2 regions of the Kitasatospora sp. NPDC088351 genome follow, and region 1 is predicted to be linked to the other one. Evidence: riboswitches for the same ligand, from Rfam matches in the RefSeq annotation. Region 1 holds a riboswitch; the other holds the start of a gene.
What was found. Region 1 has a riboswitch for cobalamin ahead of AB0P06_RS16540 (cobalamin biosynthesis protein). Riboswitches for the same ligand answer to the same signal wherever they lie in the genome.
Positions count from the first base shown of each region.

Region 2: it holds a riboswitch for cobalamin, as region 1 does, so the genes downstream of both, AB0P06_RS23780 (HoxN/HupN/NixA family nickel/cobalt transporter) here and AB0P06_RS16540 (cobalamin biosynthesis protein) in region 1, are expected to answer to the same signal.

Region 1 covers NZ_JBFBIL010000019.1:75,007-82,852, forward strand. Annotated here, with positions in the region: gene AB0P06_RS16530 (hypothetical protein) at 1-1,002, opposite strand, end outside; gene AB0P06_RS16535 (hypothetical protein) at 1,433-2,548, opposite strand; cobalamin riboswitch at 2,829-2,993, shown strand; gene AB0P06_RS16540 (cobalamin biosynthesis protein) at 3,092-4,081, shown strand; gene AB0P06_RS16545 (cobyric acid synthase) at 4,078-5,622, shown strand; gene AB0P06_RS16550 (putative cobaltochelatase) at 5,619-7,721, shown strand; gene cobO (cob(I)yrinic acid a,c-diamide adenosyltransferase) at 7,727-7,846, shown strand, end outside.
Region 2 covers NZ_JBFBIL010000036.1:44,879-52,724, forward strand. Annotated here, with positions in the region: gene AB0P06_RS23760 (thioesterase family protein) at 1-266, opposite strand, end outside; gene nusB (transcription antitermination factor NusB) at 411-848, opposite strand; gene efp (elongation factor P) at 853-1,416, opposite strand; gene AB0P06_RS23775 (aminopeptidase P family protein) at 1,500-2,606, opposite strand; gene AB0P06_RS23780 (HoxN/HupN/NixA family nickel/cobalt transporter) at 2,690-3,865, opposite strand; cobalamin riboswitch at 3,897-4,090, opposite strand; gene AB0P06_RS23785 (metalloregulator ArsR/SmtB family transcription factor) at 4,172-4,555, shown strand; gene AB0P06_RS23790 (hypothetical protein) at 4,618-6,315, shown strand; gene AB0P06_RS23795 (YcxB family protein) at 6,312-6,872, opposite strand; gene AB0P06_RS23800 (AMP-binding protein) at 6,911-7,846, opposite strand, start outside.

The DNA of each region.
Region 1 (7,846 bases):
GACCCCCTCGTCCGACTGCTCGGCCAGCCAGAGCAGCGCGTACGGGCGCAGCACCGGCTCGTCCACCGCGGCGCGGACGGCCTGTTCGGCGGTGCTGCCGGCCACCCGGAGCGCCTCGAAGGCCAGGCCGCGGACCAGCGCGTCGTCGCCCTGGGCGGCGTCCAGCAGCTCGGCCACGGCCCGGTCGGCCGGACGGGCGGCGACCCAGGCGCGGAACTCGGCCCGGGCCGGGCCCGGCGAGTAGTCGGCGCAGGCGTTGAGCAGTTCGAAGGCGCTCTGCTCGATGTGGCCGGCGGCGGTCTGCGCGACGGTGCAGATCTCCTCCAGCTTGGCCCGCACCGCCCAGTGCCCGAGCGGCGAGAGTTCGGCGGCCTCGTCCCGGCGGACCACGGCGCCGACGGCGGCCAGGCCGTCCAGCATCCAGTCCAGGACGGCGGCGACGTCGGACGGCGCGGCCGGGGTGTCGATCTGCGGCTCGCGGCAGGTGCCGCGGACGGCGGACACGGCGGAGGCGGCGTGCGGGATGGGCGAGAGGCCCAGCGCACCGGCGCCACCGCCGACCCGGCGCTCGTCCAGGCCCCGGCGCAGCAGCTCCAGCAGTTCGCTGTCGGCGACCGGGCCGGCCACCAGGTGCAGGAAGGAGAGCAGCTGCGGCGCCTGGTCGACGGCCTGCCCGGCGAGCACCGCGAAGACGCCGCGCAGCGCGGCGGGCGGGACGGGGGCGAGCAGCGTCCAGGCGTCGAACAGCGCCGACCAGCCGCGGACCACGGCCTCGTCGTCGTGCTCCCAGGCGTGCAGGCGCCAGCCGGGGGCGGCGCCGCCGTCCCTGGCCTCGACCAGGCCGACCAGCAGGGCCTGGCCCCAGGCCCGGGCCGCGGCGCCCACCGTCATGGCGAGTGCCCGGCCGGCGGCGCGGGCGTCCTCGGGGAGCAGTTCGCCGCGCTTGTCGACCTCGGAGAGTTCGCCGGCCCAGCGGGCGATCCGGACGGCGTCGACGAGCATCCGACGGGCCAGCGGAGCGAGCTCGGCGGGGGCCGGGAAGCCCTCCGGTACGGGGACCCGGCCTCGGCCGGGAGCGGGTGCGGGGCCTCGTCGGCGGGGTACGCCGGGAGCGCCCGGCCTGATGCCGGCGGGGCGGTGGGCCGTTCCGGGGAGACGGGTCACCGTCGCACCGGTACCGATCGTCGGCGGGAGCGGGGCATCACGGTCGCGCGGGTTCCGAGACGTCACGTCGAGCAGTCTTCCCCTTGTACCGGCCTTCTGTCACATCCGGTTGGCCACGGACTCCGGAAGGGCGGTCGCGGCGGGTCGACAAGATCGGGCAACAGAGGCCAAACCGCCTGGCCGGATCTGCATGACGCGAACACGCCAGGTCAGAGCGGTCGGCCGGCCGGGCCGGAGGGAGCTGCCGGACGGCCGGCCGGAGCCGTCGTCAGAGCAACGGCGTGAGCCAGCGGCGCAACAGCTCTTCATAGCGGTCGGGGTCGGCGTTCCAGAGGGCGGCGTGGTCGGCGCCGGGGAAGGCCTGGAGGCTGACCAGGTCGAAGCGGCGGTCGGCGAGCCGGGCGGCGGCCCGCCAGGGCGCCACCGGGTCGTCGGGGCTGTGCAGCACCATGGTGGGCACCCGCAGGTCGGTGCCCTCGGCGAGCCGCGCGAAGTCGGCCAGGTCCACCCCGGTCCGGCCCTCGGCGGCGAGCACGCCCGGCCCGGCGGCCGTACGGCCGAACCCGGCCCGGGTGGCGCCCCGGCGGGCGAAGACCGGCCGGTCGAGCACCGGGGAGTCCAGTACCAGGCCGCTGATCGCCGAGGTCCAGGCGGACCGGGCGGCGGTCTGCAGCACCATCGTGGCGCCGAGCGACCAGCCGTGTAGGACGACCCGGCCGGCGCCGCTGTCCAGGGCCAGCCGCACTGCCGCCTCGACGTCCCGCCACTCGGTCTCGCCGAAGTCGTCGAGGCCGTCCGGCGCGGCCGGCGCGCCCCGGTCTCCCCGGTAGGTGACGGCGAGGGCGGGCAGACCGAGACGGTGCAGCACGGGCAACACCGGGAGCGTCTGCTGCCGGTCGGCGCCCGGGCCGTGCACCAGGATCACCCAGGTGCCGCGTTTGCCGTCGAGCCGCCAGGCGGGCAGGGCGCCCAGCTCACCCTCGGCGGCGGTCTCGACGTAGGGCAGGCCGAGCGCGCCGGTCGGGTCGCCGAGGTGGACCCGGGGGGTGAAGCGGACCTCGGTGCCGGGTGTCAGGGCGCCCCGGTCGGCGCGGACCAGTCGGCGGGTGACGCCCTGTTCGTCGGCGTGCAGGATCTCGTCGACCACCGCGTGGCCGCCCTCGTCCCACTCGACGGCCCAGCGGCCGGGGCGGGTGCTCTCCGGGCTGCGGGTGAAGGTGGCCCGCCCGACGGCCAGGCTCCGCACCGTGACGGGGCCCGCCTGCGGCCGGGAAACGGCCGCCGGGTGGAGCATCCGCTGGACGGCCCTGCGCCCGGCCAGCAGTACGGCGGCCCCGGTGCCGACGGCGGCGGCCGCCACGGCGGCCGCGGTTCCCCAACGCATATCGCTCCCCGCTCTGTTGATCGCGGACTGGGCACCCACCAGTCCACTCGCGGGACCGGACCGGGGCCACCGGGCATGGGCCGACCGGGTGTCACGCCGGACGGGACAGCGGGGGCCGCGGCCTCCACCTGCGGCCGGGCGATCGCGCCCTCTCCGCACCCCCGCGACACCGACCCGCGGAGGCGGCGCGCGGGCGGGCCGTGTGACCAACCCCTCCGTGACCTTGGTTGACTCCCGGTTCGGCCGCGTGATGGGATCCTTCAGCCAAACGGAGGCATGCAGAGGAAGCCGGTGCGAGTCCGGCGCGGTCCCGCCACTGTCACCGGGGAGCACGCTCGGATCAATTCCCTCCTTGCCCGCCAACAGGCAGGAGGGGCCCATCGGCGGGCCGTCAGAAGCCGCTGGAGGCTCCGGGGGTGTGTCGGACCCGGAAGCCAGGAGACTCTCGCCGCCGGTACGTCGATCCAGGGCGCGGACCCTGAGTGAGGACACGCACGCGATGCAGGCTGCCCCGACCACCCGCCCCCTCTGCCGCCCTTCGCCGTGCGCCCGCTGACCCGCGCGGCCGCCTTCGCGCTGGGCGCCGTCGCGGGACATCTCGCCGACGCCCGCTTCGCCGATCCCCGGCGCGGCCACCCGGTGGCCGCCTTCGGCAGCGCGGCGGGCCGGCTGGAGAAGACGCTCTGGCGCGACGACCGCGCCGCCGGCACCGCCTACACCGCGCTCTGCGTGGGCACCGTCGCGGCCGGGGCGGTGGCCGCCGAACGCGCCCTGGGCCGGCGGCCGCTCGGCCGCGCCGCGCTGACCGCCGCCGCGACCTGGACGGTGCTCGGCGGCACCTCGCTCACCCGGGAGGCCAGGACCATCGGCCGCTCGCTCGCCGCGGGCGATCTGACGGCGGCCCGGGAACGGCTGCCGCATCTGTGCGGGCGCGACCCGAGCGCGCTGGACGAACAGCAGATCGCCCGCGCGGTGGTCGAGTCGGTCGCCGAGAACACCGCCGACGCCGTGGTGAACGCCCTGGTCTGGGGCGCGCTCGCGGGCACGCCCGGGCTGCTGGCGTTCCGCGCCGTCAACACGCTGGACGCGATGGTCGGCCACCGCTCGCCGCGCTACGCCCGGTTCGGCTGGGCCTCGGCCCGGCTGGACGACGTAGCGGGCTGGCCGGGCGCCCGGCTGACCGCGCTGCTCACCGTGGCCGCCGCGCCCGAACCCCGGACGGCCTGGCGGATCTGGCGCCGGGACGGCTCCGCGCACCCGAGCCCCAACGCGGGCCAGGCCGAGTCCGCGTTCGCGGGCGCGGTCGGCGTGCGGCTGGGCGGCACCCTCGCGTACGGGGAGCGGGTGGAGCACCGGCCGGTGCTGGGCGGCGAGCTGCGGCCGGTGACGGTGGACGACATCGAGCGGGCCTGCCGGCTCTCCCGCCGGGTGGGCCTGCTGGCCCTGGGCACGGCCGTCGCCGGGCACGCGGCGGTCCGGGCCGCCACAGGAAGCCGGACCGTCCTGGGACGGAAGAAGAGGAGGAGCGCATGAGCAACGCACTGCTGGTCGCCGGGACGACCTCGGACGCCGGCAAGACCGTGGTCACCGCGGGCATCTGCCGCTGGCTGGCCCGGCAGGGTGTCCGGGTGGCGCCGTTCAAGGCGCAGAACATGTCGCTGAACTCCTTCGTCACCGCCGGCGGCGCCGAGATCGGCCGCGCCCAGGCGATGCAGGCGCAGGCGGCCCGGGTGGAGCCCGAGGCGGCGATGAACCCGGTGCTGCTCAAGCCGGGCGCGGACGGCCGCAGCCAGGTCGTGCTGCTCGGCCGCCCGGTCGCCGAGGTGGGCGCGCTGGACTACCGCGAGCGCAAGCCGGTGCTGCTGGAGCGGGCCCTGGAGTGCCTGGCGGACCTGCGCAGCCGCTACGACGTGGTGGTCTGCGAGGGGGCCGGGTCGCCCGCCGAGATCAATCTGCGCGACCGGGACATCGCCAACATGGGTCTGGCCACCGCCGCCGGGCTGCCGGTGGTGGTGGTCGGGGACATCGACCGCGGCGGGGTGTTCGCCGCCATGTACGGGACGCTGGCGCTGCTGTCCGCCGAGGACCAGCGCCATGTGACGGGCTGGTTCGTCAACAAGTTCCGGGGCGACGCCCGGCTGCTGGCGCCCGGGCTGGAGATGCTGGACCGGCTGACCGGCCGCCCGGTGCTCGGCACCCTGCCGATGCTGCCCGGGCTCTGGCTGGACGCCGAGGACTCGCTGGACCTGTCCACCGTGGTGGACCGCGCCGAGGGCCGCGGGCCGGTCGGCGCGGACGTGCTGCGGGTGGCCGTGGTGCGCTTCCCGAGGCTGTCCAACTTCACCGACGTGGACGCGCTGGCGCAGGAGCCCGGGGTGCTGGTCCGCTGGGCCACCCGGCCCGAGGAGCTGGCCGACGCCGACCTGGTGATCCTGCCCGGCACCCGGGCCACCGTCGCCGACCTGGCCTGGCTGCGCGAACGTGGTCTGGAGCCGGCCCTGAAGGCACGGGCCGCCGCCGGGCGGCCGGTTCTCGGTGTCTGCGGCGGCTACCAGATGCTGGCGCGCGGCATCGTGGACGAGGTCGAGTCCGGGGCCGGCGAGGTGGCCGGGCTCGGGCTGCTGCCGACGCGTGTCCGGTTCGGGGCCGCGAAGGTGCTCGGCCGTCCGGTCGGCGAGGCGTACGGGCAGCGGGTCGAGGGGTACGAGATCCATCACGGTGTGGTGGCCGTCGAGGGGGGAGACCCCTTCTTCTCCGACGGCCGGGGCCGCGCTCTGGACGGCTGCCGGGTGGGCGCGGTCTGGGGCACGACCTGGCACGGCGCACTGGAGAACGACGGGTTCCGTCGCGAACTGCTGTGCGAGACCGCCGAGTTGGCCGGCCGGGCGTTCGCTCCCGCGCCGGACACCTCGTTCGCCGCGGCGCGCGAGGCCCGGCTGGACCGGCTGGGGGACCTGATCGAGGAGCACGCGGACACCGACGCGCTGTGGAAGCTGATCGAGGGCGGGGTGCCGGCCGCGGGGTCGCTGCCGTTCCTGCCGCCCGGAGCGCCTGAGGAGGCCGACAAGGCATGAGTGACGTCCGCTACCCCTTCACCGCGATCGTCGGTATGGCCGACCTGCGGCTCGGACTGCTGCTCAACGCGGTCTCCCCGGCCGTCGGCGGCGTGCTGGTGCGCGGCGAGAAGGGCACCGCCAAGTCGACCATGGTGCGCGCGCTGGCCGGCCTGCTGCCGTCCATCGCCACCGTCGACGGCTGCCGCTTCGCCTGCGACCCGGCCGCGCCCGACCCGCAGTGCCCGGACGGCGCGCACGCCGGCGCCACGGCCTCCGGCCGTCCGGCCCAGCTGGTCGAGCTGCCGGTCGGCGTCTCCGAGGACCGGATCGTCGGCTCGCTGGACCTCGAACGGGCGCTCGCCGAGGGCGTCAAGGCGTACGAGCCGGGGCTGCTGGCGCGGGCGCACCGGGGCGTGCTCTACATCGACGAGGTCAACCTGCTCCAGGACCACGTGGTGGACCTGCTGCTGGACGCCGCCGCGATGGGCCGCTCCTACGTGGAGCGCGAGGGCGTCTCGGTGCGGCACGCGGCCCGGTTCCTGCTGGTCGGCACGATGAACCCGGAGGAGGGCGAGCTGCGCCCGCAGCTGCTCGACCGGTTCGGCCTGACCGTGGAGATCGCCGCCACCCGCGACCCGGCGGAGCGCGCCGAGGTGGTCCGCCGCCGCCTGGCGTACGACGCCGACCCGGCCGGGTTCGCCGCCCGGTTCGCCGAGGACGAGCGGGCGCTCGCCGAACGGATCACCACCGCACGGGAGTTGCTGCCCAAGGTCGAACTGGCCGATGTGGCGCTGCGTCAGATCACCGCCGTCTGCGCGGCGTTCGAGGTGGACGGGCTGCGGGCGGACATCGTGATGGCCCGTACCGCCGTCGCGCTGGCCGCCTGGGCGGGCCGGACGGAGGTGCTGGAGGAGGACGTCCGCAAGGCCGCCCGGCTGGCCCTGCCGCACCGCCGCCGGCGCAACCCGTTCGACGCGCCCGGCCTGGACGAGGAGCAGCTCGACCGGACCCTGGAGGAGCACGCCGACCCGGAGCCCGAGCCCGCGTCGCAGCCGGAGGACGGGCCCGAGGGCGGCCCCGAGGGCGACGGACCCGACCCGGACGGCGGTCCGGACGGGGGCGGCCCCGACGGCGGTGGCGGCGCACCCGAGCCGACCGGGCCGACCGGCCCGGACGCACCCGGCGCCGAGGCCCCCGCCCCCGAACCCGGACCGGCCCCGGAGCAGACGCCCGAGCAGGCGCCCGTGCCCGCACAGCACCCCGCCCCCGCGCGCGAGTCCGCGCCGGTGGCCGCCGGGGAGCCGTACCGGACCAGGCTGTTCAAGGTGGACGGCACCGGGCGCGGGGCCCAGGGCCGCCGCTCCCCCGCCGAGACCGACGGCGGCCACACCATCCGCGCCCGGCGCCCGCAGGGGCGGCTGGCCCGGCTGCACCTGAGCGCCACCCTGCAGGCCGCCGCGCCGCACCAGGCGGCGCGCGGGCGGGCGTCCCGCGCGCTGGTTCTGCACAAGGACGACTTCCGCGAACAGGTCCGCCAGGGCCGGGAGTCCAACCTGGTGCTGTTCCTGGTGGACGCCTCCGGCTCGATGGCGGCCCGGCAGCGGATGACCGCCGTCAAGGGCGCCGTGCTCTCGCTGCTGATGGACGCCTACCAGCGGCGCGACAAGATCGGCATGATCACCTTCCGGGGCGCGTCCGCCGAGCTGGCGCTGCCCCCCACCTCCTCGGTCGAGGTCGGCGCCGCCCGGCTGGAGTCGCTGCCCACCGGCGGACGCACCCCGCTGGCGGCCGGGCTGCTGCGCGCGCACGAGGTGCTGCGGGTGGAGCGGATGCGCGACCCCGACCGCCGTCCGCTGCTGGTCGTGGTGACCGACGGCCGTGCCACCGGCGCCCGGGACGCCGTCGCGCAGTCCCACCGCGCGGCCGCCCTGTTCGCCGCCCAGGGCGTGGCGAGCGTGGTGCTGGACTGCGAGACCGGCCCCGTCCGGCTCGGCCTCGCCCGGACGCTGGCCGCCCGGCTCGGCGCCTCCGCCGTTACCTTGGACGAGCTGCGGGCCGAAGGCGTGGCCTCGCTCGTCCGCGACAACCGTGCAACCACGATGCGAAAGGCGGCCTGAACCCCATGCCCAAGGGAGTGCCCGAGAACGTCCCCGACGACGGCCTGACGACCCGTCAGCGCCGTACGCTGCCGATCACCGCCGTGCACACCGGCCCCGGCAAGGGCAAGTCCACGGCCGCGTTC
Region 2 (7,846 bases), on a different contig from region 1:
CGGCCGGTGCGGAGCACCTCGGTGCGGACGGTGGCCGGGCCGGGGTGGGAGGCCGAGAGGTAGTAGCCGCTGATCGAGACGGGGTCGGTGTGCTCGCCGTGCTCCAGCGCGAGGGCGTGGCCGGCCATCGCGAGCAGCAGTCCGCCGTTGACGCCGCCGCCGATCTGCCAGCCGGCGCCCAGCTCACCGTCGTAGCGGCCGGGCTCGTCCGGGTGCCGGGTCAGGGCGATGCCCTGGTCGAACTCGCTGCGGGTCGCCGTGGTCATGGGGGTGGCCTGCCCTTCACTGCGGGGGGTTACCGATGAGTAGCCCCAACATACGCCACCCGTCCGGAACGCACGACGGCCGCCGGACCGTTTCCGGTCCGGCGGCCGTGCGTCGGGGTGTGCCCAGGGTTCGTCGGACGATCCCTAGCGGCGAATGCTCGGCTTGAGCTCCAGGAAGCGGGCGAGCAGACCGTTGACGAACGCCGGGGAGTCGTCCGTGGAGAACTCCTTGGCGATCTCCACGGCCTCGTCCAGGACGACCGCGTCCGGGACGCCGTCCTCCCAGATCAGCTCGTACGCGCCGAGCCGCAGGACGTTGCGGTCCACGATCGGCATCCGGTCGAGCGTCCAGCCCACCGCGTACTGCGAGATCAGGTCGTCGATCCGGCGGGCGTGCTGAACGTAGCCCTCGATCAGCTCCATGGTGTACTCGCCGACCTGCGGGGTGCCCTCGTCAGGCTTGGGCTCCCGGGCGCGGGCCACCCAGTCGGCGAGGACGCGCTGCGGGTCCACCCCGCGGTGGTCGGCCTCGAAGAGGATCTGGAAGGCCCGGGTACGGGCCTTGCTGCGTGCGGCCGACACGGACTTACTTCACCCGGCCGAGGTAGCTGCCGTCGCGGGTGTCGACCTTGATCTTCTCGCCGGTCACGATGAACAGCGGCACCGCGATCTCGGCGCCGGTCTCCAGGGTGGCCGGCTTGGAGCCGCCGGTCGAGCGGTCGCCCTGGACGCCCGGCTCGGTGTGGGAGATCACGAGCTCGACCGAGGCCGGGAGCTCGATGTACAGCGGGGAGCCCTCGTACATGGCCACCAGGGCGTCGAAGCCCTCCAGCAGGTACTTGGCGGCGTCGCCGACGACGGCGGGCTCGATCGTCACCTGGTCGTAGGTGTCCGTGTCCATGAACACGAAGTTCTCGCCGTCCTTGTACGAGAACTGCATGCCGCGCTTGTCGACGTTGGCGGTCTCGACCTTGGTGCCGGCGTTGAAGGTCTTGTCGACGACCTTGCCGGTCAGGACCTCCTTGAGCTTGGTGCGCACGAAGGCCGGGCCCTTGCCGGGCTTGACATGCTGGAACTCGACGACGGACCAGAGCTTGCCGCCCTCCAGCTTGAGGACCATGCCGTTCTTGAGATCGTTCGTGGAAGCCACGGGCGCACTAACTCCTGGATATAGCTGTCAAGGAACCAAGGGTTGCGTCCTGCCGCCCGCAGCAGCCGCCGGGCGGCCGCGGGTCACAGGGCGAGGAGCTCCTTGGTGGTGATGGTGAGCAGCTCGGGCCCGCCCTCTTCGAGGGGGCGCACCACGAGCGTGTCCTCGATCCGGACACCGCCCTTACCCGGGAGGTGGACTCCCGGGCCGACGGTGACCGGCACGCGGCTGTCCAGTTTACCCATGTCCGACGGGCCCAGGCGCGGCGCCTCCCGGATCTCCAGCCCGATGCCGTGCCCGACCGGGTGCGGGGAGGGCTCGGTGTGCCCGGCCGCCTGGAGGATCGCCCGGGCCGCCTGGTCGGGTACGCACTGCTCGACGCCAGGCCCGAGCGCCTCCCGTCCGGCCCGCTGGGCCCGGAACACCAGCCGGTGCAGCTCGACCTGCCAGGGCGCGGGGGCGGCGCCGATCACGAAGGTCCGGGCGGTGGAGACGCCGTAGCCCCGGTACTGGGCGCCGAGCACGACGGTGAGGAAATCGCCCTCCTCCACCCGGCGGTCGGTGGGCTGGTGGGCCTGCTGACCGGAGTGGCTGCCGGTGCCGACCGAGACCGGGAAGGCCGCCCGGTCCGCACCGTGGTCGATCATCCGGCGCTCCAGCTCCATCGCCAGGTGCCGTTCGGTGCGGCCGACCAGGATCGACTCCAGCAGTTCGCCGAGCGCCTGGTCGGCGATCTCGGCGGCGATCCGCAGGTCGGCGATCTCGTGCTCGTCCTTGACCACCCGCAGCCGCTCGACCACCGGTCCGAGGCCCGCCAGTCTGACCCCCTCGGCGAGGCCCGCCACCGACCGGTGCCGGGTGACCGTCAGGTCGTGCTCCTCCACCGCCAGGTCGTCCACGCCGAGCCGCCCGGCGGCCGCGGCGGCGGCCAGCGCGGTGTCCTCCCCCGCCGCGACCGGGACCTGGGTGAGGTCCTCGCCGAGCAGGTGCTCCCCGGTGTCGTCCGGCGGCAGGTCGTCCGGCAGCGCCAGCAGCGCCCGCTCCCGGGTGAGCAGCAGCGTCGCCCCGCAGGGCGCGCACCCGGTCAGATAGCGCACGTTCGCCGGCCTGGTGATCAGCGCCGCGTCGGCCCCGGTCGCACCGCAGTGCTCCCTCAGCCGCTCCCGCCGACCCGCGTACGCATCAGCCATGCGTCGAGCCTACGGAGCGCCGCCCCGATCCGCCCGTCGGGCGGGCCCGACCGGGCCGGGGCCGGGGCCGGGCCGCGCCCGGCTCAGGCCTTGGCCTCCGTGGCCTCCGTGGTCTCGGCGGCCTCCCCGGCCGGCGTCGGCCGGGCCCCCGCGTGCTGGGTCTGCGGGGACCAGCGCCGCTCCACCCCGGCCAGCCGCCAGTAGGCGATCGCCGCGACCCAGACCACCACGAACAGGCCGACGATCACATAGCCGACGTTGTCCAGCGAGAGGTCGGCGATCCACCCGCTGACCGGGTCGGTGAGGTCCAGCTTCTCGTGCAGCACCCCGACCAGCTCGATGGTGCCGATGATGAACGCCACCGCGATCGACAGCCCAGTGATGGTCAGGTTGTAGTACACCTTGCGCACCGGATTGGCGAACGCCCACTGGTACGCGAAATTCATGAACGTCCCGTCCAGCGTGTCGAACAGGCTCATCCCCGCCGCGAACAGCAGCGGCAGGCAGATGATCGCGTACCAGGGCAGACCGGCCGCCGCGCCGGAGCCGGCCATCACCATCAGGGTCACCTCGGTCGCGGTGTCGAAGCCGAGGCCGAGCACCATGCCCACCGGGAACATCTGGCCGGGCCGGGTGATCGAGCGGGTCGCCCGGTTCAGCACCCGGGCGAGGAAGCCGCGCGCGTTGAGGTGCTCCTCCAGCTCAGCCTCGTCGTACCGGCCGGCCCGCATCGACCGGAACACCTTCAGGATGCCGAGCAGGGCGGCCAGGTTGAGCGCGCCGATCAGGTAGAGGAAGGCACCGGAGGCGGTGGTGCCGACCACGCCCAGCCACTTGTGGGTGGTGGAGTCGTCGTCCATCAGCGTGTTGGCCAGCTGCGCCCCGCCCGCCACCAGGGCGGCCATCAGCACCACCATCGAGGAGTGCCCGAGCGCGAACCAGAAGCCCACGGAGACCGGCCGCTTGCCGTCCGCCATCAGCTTGCGGGTGGTGTTGTCGATCACCGCGATGTGGTCGGCGTCGAAGGCGTGCCGCATGCCGAGGGTGTAGGCGGTGATCCCCAGGCCCACACCGAAGACCTGGGTGCCGACCGTGTACTCGTGCGGTGCCACCAGGAATATGAGCGTCCCGAACGCCGCCACGTGCATGGCCAGGATCACCCCCATCAGCCCGGCCGTGCGGATGGTGTCCTGGCGTTTCCAACGGAAAGTGGGCAACACCGGCGGTGTCGCCGGGGTGGCGGTTTCGGGCAGGGTCATCTTCGGATCACGCTCCAGCACCTCGTGGAATGGCTTCGTGAGATGCCGTGGCCGGTCTCCTGGCTTACGGGGCTTCCGTACCCGCCTTCCCAGGCGCGCGAGGCGCCCAGTGGCGTCGTGGGTACGGACGACTCCCCCCGATCACAGTGGCGAGGGCCGCTCCGGACTGGGATCCCTGAGGATCCGTCACCGGTATTCCCGAGCACCACGGCGGGGAACACCGTAGGGCCCGTGGGACACCCTTGCAAGGCTGCGCACCTGCGCAGGTGTTCAGAATCACAGGACGCGGACTGCAAGAATGGGGCCATGCATCTCGTACCGGCCGACCGCGCGGGCCACCGCACCATCGACGGACACCGGGTCTGCGAGGCCATCGCCGCGATCGGCGACACCGCGCACGTCCGGTCCTGGGCCGAGCGGTTCTCGCTGCTCGCCGACCCCGGGCGGCTCGCCCTGCTGCTCGCCCTGCACCGGGCAGGCCCGCTCGCCGTCACCGACCTCGCGGTCGCCACCGGCATGCGTGACCCGGCCGTCTCCCAGGCCCTGCGCCTGCTGCGCACGGCCGGCGTGGTCAGCGGCGACAAGGACGGCCGCGTGGTGCGCTACCGGCTCGTGGACGACGGCATGCGCCCCCTGCTGGACTCGTGTGCCGCCGCCGAGCACCACGAGCCCTCCGCGGCCGCCGGCTGACCGTCCCTCGGGGACAGCCGGACAACCGCCCCCGGCCAGGGGCGGTTCAGTACGATCTTCGTGTGCCGTTCCGCCCGCAGGCCCGCGCCTGGCCCGATGACGACCGCTGGGACACCCGGCCCGTCAGGGCCCGCGTGCTGGCGGTCGCCCGCACCCTCACCTCCGCCACCCGGGTACTGGACGTGCTCACCCTGCTGCGCGGCCAGGACGGCATCCACCTCTACCTCACCGTCAACCCCGGCTCCGCGTTCGCCACCGGGCTCGACGGCTTCCTCGCCGGCCTCACCGGCATCACCGTGCTGGACTGGCGCGAGGCCACCCGGCGGCGGTTCGACCTCGCGGTCGCCTGCGCGGTGCACCGCTCGATGGCCCGGCTGAAAGCCCCGCTGATCGTGCTGCCGCACGGTGCCGGCTACAACCGCCTGGTCACCCGGTCCACCGGCGACACCGTCTCCGCCGCCGGCCTCTCCCGCCGCGAACTCACCCACTGGGGGCGGGTGTTCCCCGCAGTGATCGGCCTCTCCCACGAGGAGCAGCTCGACCGGCTGCGGATCTCCTGCCCCGAGGCCCTGCCCCGCGCACGCGTGGTCGGCGACCCGTGCTTCGACCGGATGCTGCGCAGCCTGGACGGCCGGGACGGGTACCGCGCCGCGCTGGGCGCCGTGGACGGCCGCCGCCTCGTCGTCGTCAACTCGACCTGGAGCGAGCACTCCCTGTTCGGACGCCACCCCGACCTGCCGCTGCGTCTGGTCGGCCGGCTCCCCGCCGACGAGTACACCGTCGCCGTCGTCCTGCACCCCAACATCTGGGCCCGGCACGACCCCGCGGCGCTGCTCGCCACCGCCGAACGGTCCGGACTGCGGCTCGTCCCGCCCGACCAGGGCTGGCAGGCCGCCCTCGTCGCGGCCGACTGCCTGATCGGCGACCACGGCTCGGTCTCCTTCTACGGCGCCGCCCTGGAACGCCACACCCTGCTCGTCGCCACCGGCGCCGACGAACTCGACCCCCGCTCCCCCACCTACGCCTTCGGCCAGGCCGCGCCGCCGCTCGACCCCGACGGCGACCTGCTCACCCAGCTGGAACAGGCCCTGGCGAAGCCGGACCGGGCCGCGCTGCGCCCGATCACCGACCGCTCGCTCGGCCGGCAGGGCCAGTCCGCCCGGCTGCTGCGCCCGCTGCTCTACTCCTATCTGCGGCAGGTGGACGAACCGGACGACGAACCTCGCCAGCCGCCGTACCCGCGACCGGTCCCGCTGCCCACGGCCCTGCCCGGCCCGACGGCGTACGACGTCGAAGGGGAGCGCCGGGGCACCGAGGTCCGCCTGCGGCGCTACCCGGTCGGCCCGGACCACCGCGAGGCCCGGGGCAGCTACGCGGTCAGCGCCGAGGAGCCGACGCTCGCGCTGCGTCACAGCGCCGAGGTGATGGCCCGTACCGAAGTCCGCGCCGAACTGCCCGCCGAGCGCTGGCTCGCCGACACCGCGGCCCAACTGCCGGGCCTCGGCGTGGCCGTGGCCGCTCTCGGCAAGGCCCGCCATCTGCTGCGGCTCCGCGGCGGCCTGCTGCTGGAGGCCCACGCCGAACGCCCCTGGGGTGCGGCCACACCGCACCTCGACCCCCTCCTGCTCGGCGCCGCCGTCGCCCTCTGGCTCGCCGACGGCGGCGACCCGGCCGGCCTGCCGGAACACGGCCTCACCGTCCGCACCGGCGACCGCCGCACCCGGGTCGCGTTCACCCGCCGCCCGGGTCAGAACAGCTAGGGCTTCCCGGCCCTGGACAGGTGCCGGTCCAGGACGGCGCGGAGCCGGTCGACGTCGGCGCCCTCGGCGATGCCCCGCTTGGGCAGCAGCGTGAGGCAGGAGGCGTTCCGGTCACCGCTCAGCAGGACGAAGAGCCGGGGCGTCTCGACGAAGCGCGGCGCGGCCTGCCAGGTGAGGGTGCTCGACGACTGCTCGGTGCTGACGGTGACGCCGGAGTCGTCGACGACGGCCCGGTACTCCCCCTTGCCCTCCGTCAGGCGGTGGAACTGCCGCGCCTGGAGCCACGGCAGGGCGAGCAGAAGCAGGGTGACGAGGAGCATCACGACGAGTGAGGAGCTGACGCCCTCGCCCGACGTCACGGACAGGACGGAGCCGACCACCGCGCACACCGCCGCCACGGTCAGCAGCCAACGGGTCCGCCGGCCCGTGGCGGAGATCTTCGCCCGGGCGGTCAGCGCCTCCCGGAAATCCTCCGCGGTCGGTCGGTACGACAGCTCCAGCCGCGTCCCGGTCCGCTGGTCCTCACCCATGTGCACGTCCTTCTCCTTGATCGGCACCGGATGCTAGCGCGCCCTCCCTTCGACCCGCCGACCATTTATCCCTGGTCCGGTTGTCCGTGGTCCGGGCCGAGCGTGGCCCGCAGCAGCTTCCGGTCGGGCTTGCCCGCCTCGGTCAGCGGCAGCCGGTCGAGGACGTGCACGGCGGCGGGCGCGTACATCGAGCCCAGCCGTTCGGTGACGAACCCCCGGACCAGCTCCCGGTCCAGCCGGTGGCCGGCCGCCGGGACGACGGCCACCTGGAGCTCCTCGCTCCCGTCCGCCCGCCGTGTCCCGAACGCCGCGCACTGGGCGACGGCGGGGTGGGCGAGCAGCACCTGCTCCACCTCCGCCGGGTAGACGTGGCCTCCCACCACGATGACCATCTCCTTCAGCCGGTCGACGAGGTGGAGGAAGCCGTCGCCGTCGAGGTGCCCCACGTCCCCGGTGCTGATCCAGCCGTCCCGCAGCACCTGCGCGGTGAGGTCGGGCCTGCGCCAGTAGCCGCTCATGAGCATGGGCGTCCGGACGTGGATCTCCCCGTTCCGGCCGGTGGGCAGCACCGCGCCCCGCGGGTCGCGGATCTCGATCTCGACGCCCTCCTGCGCCCGGCCGACCGTGATCCGGCCGTCCGGCCCGGTCACCCCGTGCTCGTGCGGCAGGACCTCGGTGATGTTGCCGGCCTCGGTCTGGCCGTACCAGCCGTACAGGACCGGGCCGAGGAGCTCCGCCGCCCGGTGCAGCCGCTCGGCGGAGGCGGGGGTGCCGCCGTAGAAGACCCGGCGCAGGGCGGACAGGTCCGCGGTGGCCAGGGCCGGGTGGTCCAGGAGTTCGTACAGCAGCGGCGGCAGGAGCCAGAGGTCGGTGATCCGCTCCCGTTCGAGGGCGGTGATGACGTCGAGCGGGTCGAAGCCGGACCGCAGCACGACGGTGCCCCCGGCGAGCAGCGTGGCGTCGGCGACGATTCCGGCCATATGGGCGAGGGCGGTGCAGGC